2 linked regions of the Nitrosospira lacus genome follow. The main gene of each other region encodes a partner of the protein of the gene in region 2 in a complex. Links are inferred from orthologs where the notes say so. Each region holds a gene or a part of one and is shown on either strand. Other genes may lie near its edges.

What was found. The genes of interacting proteins can lie anywhere in the genome.
Region 1: the proteins of pmbA (region 2) and tldD are in contact, whole or in part, in a solved structure (PDB 5NJ9), measured with the Escherichia coli proteins. The link is inferred for Nitrosospira lacus from one-to-one orthologs.

What each region holds. Positions count from the first base shown.
Region 1 is NZ_CP021106.3:2,793,343-2,796,232, reverse strand. The notes cover bases 10-2,889. They hold tldD (metalloprotease TldD), read right to left. Parts: upstream 2,240-2,889; coding sequence 779-2,239; downstream 10-778. Other genes in these bases: EBAPG3_RS12700 (carbon-nitrogen hydrolase family protein), read right to left, coding at 2,277-2,889; EBAPG3_RS12710 (RDD family protein), read left to right, coding at 251-673; EBAPG3_RS12715 (DUF3106 domain-containing protein), read left to right, coding at 10-220. In the rest of the region: more of EBAPG3_RS12715, read left to right, coding at 1-9; more of EBAPG3_RS12700, read right to left, coding at 2,890-2,890. UniProt on the Escherichia coli protein: Metalloprotease involved in CcdA degradation. Suppresses the inhibitory activity of the carbon storage regulator (CsrA).
Region 2 is NZ_CP021106.3:107,549-110,492, reverse strand. Bases 7-2,940 are described here. They hold pmbA (metalloprotease PmbA), read right to left. Parts: upstream 2,186-2,940; coding sequence 827-2,185; downstream 7-826. Other genes in these bases: yjgA (ribosome biogenesis factor YjgA), read left to right, coding at 2,826-2,940; EBAPG3_RS00485 (Regulatory protein, RpfE type), read right to left, coding at 7-670. In the rest of the region: more of EBAPG3_RS00485, read right to left, coding at 1-6; more of yjgA, read left to right, coding at 2,941-2,944.

The DNA.
Region 1 (2,890 bases), 2.7 Mb from region 2 along the record:
GCTGGGCATTGCTAAACGCTACCCAGGAATGACGCCCTCAGAGCAGCATCGCACGCAGCTGCAAATGCGTGACTGGTACTCGCTGACCCCCGAGCAGCGCGAGCTGGTGCGTGAAAAGTACAAAACAATCAAAAAACTGCCGCCGGACAAGCGCCAGGAAATAAAGCAGAAATGGCGAGAATATAAGCAGATTCCCGAGGGTCAGCGAGGCAAAAACTAGTCCCGTATGGGCTCGTTATTTTGGTGACAAATGAAGATTTCCGCACCTGGGTTTTGGCGGCGGCTGGTGAGCATGATATATGAATCGCTGCTTCTGCTCGCGGTTTTGTTTATAGCCGGCTTTGTTTTCCATCTCGTATTCCGCGATACCGGCTCCATTTTTTTCAGACCCGCATTTCAGCTTTATCTGCTGCTAGTTGCGGGGACTTACTTCTCCTGGTTCTGGACCCACGGCGGGCAAACGCTGCCCATGCAAACCTGGAAGTTTCGTGTTATCAGCACTGATGGGAGCCAGCTTTCGATAAAGCAGGCGATTGCGCGTTATTTGTTTGCGGTGATCGGTATCTTTTTCTTTGGTTGCGGAATATTCTGGGCATTATTTGACCGCAACCGCCAGTTCCTGCACGACAGGCTAGCAGGCACCCGAATCGTAAAATTGGAGGATAATGTATGAGCTTGAGACTACCCCTGACACGCAAGGACTGACTCCCGCAAGGCCTTTGAACCATCCCGCAGCCAAAAAACAGCATGCTCCACGGAGGATTTGTTCAAATTACCCTTAGGCAGTACCGCCTACCGTGAGTCCATCTATACGTAGCGTTGGCTGACCCACCCCTACCGGTACACTCTGACCTTCCTTTCCACAGGTACCCACACCAGGATCGAGCGTCATGTCATTGCCTATCATTGAAACTCGTGTAAGCACATCCGGCCCATTGCCGATCAAGGTCGCGCCTTTTACCGGATAAGAAATTTTTCCATCTTCGATCATGTAGGCTTCCGCAGCGGAGAAGACAAATTTCCCGCTCGTGATATCCACCTGGCCACCGCCAAAATTCACCGCATACAGACCATGCTTCACTGAAGCAATAATCTCCTCGGGGCTCTTATCGCCGTTCAACATATAGGTATTAGTCATGCGTGGCATGGGAATATGGGCGAACGACTCGCGCCGGCCATTACCGGTGACAGGTACATTCATCAACCGAGCATTCAAGCTGTCCTGCAAGTAACCTTTGAGTATCCCGTTTTCGATCAGTACGGTACATTGGGTGGGATTCCCCTCGTCGTCGATATTCAGCGATCCTCGCCGCCGTGCAATCGTGCCGTCGTCCACCACGGTCACGCCAGTGGCAGCGACGCGTTCGCCGATGCGTCCGGAGAATGCCGAACTACCCTTGCGATTGAAATCTCCTTCCAGTCCATGCCCGATGGCCTCATGCAGCAATATACCCGGCCAGCCCGCGCCAAGTACCACCGTCATGGTTCCGGCGGGAGCGGGTTTTGCCGCCAGATTAACGAGGGCTTGATGCACTGCTTTCGCCGCATAATCTCGCAGCACATCGTCAGTGAAATAAGCGTAGTCGAAGCGTCCGCCTCCGCCAGCCACGCCTTGTTCGCGATTGCCATTTTCCTCGGCAATGACTTGCAACGAGATTCTTACCAGAGGCCGCACGTCCGCCGCCACGACGCCATCACTGCGCGCCACCAGCACCACTTCATATTCCCCGCCGAGAGATGCCATGACCTGGATAACGCGCTTGTCGATGGCACGGGCATAACCCTCAAGCTTTTCGAGCAATGCCACTTTGTCAGTATCTCTAAGGCTGGTGATAGGGTCCTGAGGCAGATAAAGTTCCCGTCCTATGCTGCGTCTGACGGCCTGCACCGATTGCGCCGTCCCTTGCCGGGCAATGGCACGGGTAGCTTGTGCCGCCGAGGCAAGCGCGGGCATGCTGATGTCGTCGGAGTAGGCAAATGCCGTTTTGTCACCGCTCACCGCGCGTACGCCCACTCCTTGATCGATATTGAAGCTGCCTGACTTGACTATGCCTTCTTCCAGAGCCCAGCCCTCGGCACGGCTGTACTGAAAATACAGGTCGGCGTAATCCACATGATGCGTAAGCATTTGCCCAAACACCTGCTGTAATCCCGCTGTATCGATCTCGTGAGGTGCAAGAAGGCAGCTGTTGGCAGTGGCAAAGAGATCGTTGGGTTGGGTGACGGTTTCTGTGATCATGGTGTATCCGGGTAAGGAAAAATCATCGACGAGAGATTTAACAGTGATATAGAGTGCGGTGCTTCAATGCGGGAAGGCTATTGCGCAGGCTTGCCTGATATTCCCTATTGATGTTTGCAATGACTACGCCCGATCCGCGGGGAAGGCGATCGAGCACGACTCCCCATGGGTCGACAATCATGGTGTCACCATGCGTTTCCCGGCCGTTGACATGATAGCCTCCCTGAGCCGGAGCAACGACATAGGCGAGATTTTCGATGGCGCGAGCACGAATTAGCGTTTCCCAATGCGCCTTGCCGGTGGTCGCGGTGAACGCTGCGGGGGCAAAAATGATGTCCACTTTCCCCATTGAACGATAAAGCTCCGGAAAGCGCAGATCATAGCAAATGGAAAGACCAATGCGGCCGAACGGCGACTCCAGGGCAACCACCCCGCAGCCCGCCTCAATGGTTTCCTCCTCGGCATAGCGTTCGTTGCCAAGCTCAAGACCAAACAGGTGTATTTTGTCATAACGCGCTACCTGCTTGCCTTTATCGTCATAAACCAGGCAACTGTTCCGCACCTTGTCGGGCCTGGAAGACGCCAGGGGTACGGAACCGCCAACTAGCCAGATACCGAGGCGTTTCGCGGTTTGGCTCAGGAATTCCTGTA
Region 2 (2,944 bases):
GACTTGTCATGGATTGCGGCAGGATTCCTCCGCCCCAGAACCAGGTGCCGTTAATGGCTGGCTCGCCGTGGGCCTCGCGTGACTGGTTAAGCGGATGCTCATGCAGCAGCATCTGAATTTCGTTGAAGAGGCCGCGCCAGATTTTATTGTTCGTGCCGAATGGCAATAATTCACGCAGTCCTTTATTGGCAACCTCACTGAGCAAACGCGTTTCCACCGGTGGTATTGCCGTCACGCGTAAATACCAGCGATCAGGCCGCAGCGGCATAAATACCATCTCCTGGCCATTTTCTTCAAAATGCCGGTTAAGCAAACGGGTAAGCTGGTCTGCTTCTTCCATCGAAATTCGAAACACACGGCTGTCAGCCAGTAGGATTTGATCGTGCTCTATGTGCAGATGCACGGGATCGGCACGAACCCAGTAATCGTCTCCAGCTATTACGCTTCCCGCACCATCGGTTTCCAGGGTAATGGGGGCCACCGGCCAATCCCGCTGCTTTGACACGCCAAAAGCGCAGCAAAGCCACGCTTCGACCTCGTGCGATTTATCGTCAATGCGCAAACTTTTTGCCAGCAGATTTTCCAACCCGGGCAATGATAAATCGCGGTAAATCTCGGGCAGGGACGCATCCGGCCAGAAAAGGGAAGGTATGAATAAATGTAGATTCATTATCCTGAATCCGGCAGTCGGAGATGGGGGTGCGGAAGTGGGAGAAGGCTGATAGTGGATGGTTGCCGGATTAATGCGGGAACCCGGATGAGATAACGGTGGCGATCCGCATGGAAATCAATTGGGGGGAAACCACGCCATTCCGTGCCGGGACTTTTAGCCGCCCGCCACTGTCATCCGATCTATCAGAAGTGATCCGCACTGTTTTGAGCCACGTACTATTACATCGTTACCCACTGCGGAAATACCGAGCAGCATGTCCTTGAGGTTACCTGCAATCGTGATTTCCTCGACTGCATAACAGATTTCCCCTCCTTCAACCCAATAGCCGGCAGCTCCTCGCGAATAGTCGCCAGTAACAGGGTTCACGCCATGGCCAAGCAATTCGGTTACCAGCAGCCCTCTGCCCATTTTCTTGAGCAATGCGGAGAATTCAAGGGCGGCACCGTTATCCAGAATCAGGTTGTGATTGCCACCGGCGTTGCCCGTAGTGCGCAACCCAAGTTTACGAGCGGAATAGCTGCTGAGAAAATAACCTTGTACCACGCCATTCTCTATCAACTGGCGTTCACGGGTGGCAACCCCCTCATCATCGAACACCCCGCTCGCCAGTCCTTTCTTCAGGTGAGGCAATTCCCGGATCTGTATATCCGGCGCGAATACCTGTTTGCCAACGCTATCCAGCAGGAATGACGACTTCCGGTAAAGGCTGCCACCGCTCACGGCGCTGACAAAATGTCCCATCAGGCTCGAGGCGATCGGTGCCTCGAACAGCACCGGTACTTCACAGGTAGCAATTTTTCTTGCGCCCAGCCGCGCGACACTACGCATTCCCGCTTTCCTGCCGACACTGTCGGCCTGCTCCAGATCGACGGCATCGCGCACCGTGCTGTACCAATAATCGCGCTGCATGGTGTCATCGTGGCTTGCGATTACTGCACAACTGATGCTATGGCGAGAGGAAGGGTAGCCGCCCATGAAACCGAGACTGTTTGCATAAACAAACTGAGATTCATTCAGCGAAACACTTGCCCCCTCGGAGTTGGTGATACGCTTGTCAACCGAGAACGCGGCCGCTTCGCAGGCCTGGGCAAGCTGTATTGCCTGCTCCACTGGCAATTCCCATGGGAAGTACAAATCGAGATCGGGAAATTCCCGCGCCAATAAGTCGGCATCGGCCAATCCCGCGCAATCATCGGCGGCGGTGTACCCCGCGATGGACAGTGCCGCCGCCACGGTGTCGTTTACCGCTTGGGGCGAGAAATCCGAAGTACTCGCATGACCACGCTTCTGGCCAATATATACCGTTACCGACAGCCCTTTATCCCGGTTGTATTCAATGGTTTCCACCTCACCCCGGCGCACCGTGACATTCTGGCCGAATCCATCCGAGACATCGGTTTCGCAGGCGGTAGCGCCAGCCTTCCTGGCATGATCCAGCACATCACGCGCGATATTCTGGAGCACGGTAAAAGGATAGGAAAAATGTGGCGAAGACTTGGTGTTCTCGTTCATGGCGACTTTACGGAAGTAACATTGGATTGACTATCGAAGGGCACATCATTTTCTGGCCAAAAAGACAAGTTCGACGCGATTAAATAAGAACATCCTAAATCCAGCAGTTGACCGCTCATTTTTCAGTTTGGCGCTATGATCCACAAAGACTTCCTTTACCTTTGATCTTTGATGATTCGCTACAGAGCGGGTTGGATGATTTTTCATGGCTACGTTGCAACTCATTGGAATGGAAAGACTATTCCGCGTCGTGGCGCCTTGCTCCGCGCCCCAGAAACCATCCACTCCGCCCTGTCCAACTGCCGGATTCAGGATAATGTGTTGAATGCGCTATGATAGCAGTTTCTGATTGCCATTGAGGAACCTCTGAATAAGTCCGCCGTGGAGCGCATTGCTGGTAAAATTGGGATGATCACAAGGCGCACGACGCAGGTCGTAGTCTACGATGCCAAGGAGTGTAACGCAGTGAGCGCCCGATTTTACCAGCAACCGAAGGGGACGGGGCTTTGCGGGCGGCCCGCTTTGTCAGGCTCCTAGCGAAGGGGAGCACCATTCACGTCTTCGCCTTTCGCGCATTCCATCCCGCAAAGCCGTCGTCGTGCCCACGTGGGACTTATTCAGAGATTCCTAACAAGCCGCCATGCAAAAAAAGCCGATCAACGATTTTGGGCAGAATTCAGAGCCCGATCTCTTGCCCAGCAAGACCCGCCGCAAGCAAGAAATGCATGCCCTGCAGGACATTGGCGAACAATTGGTGCT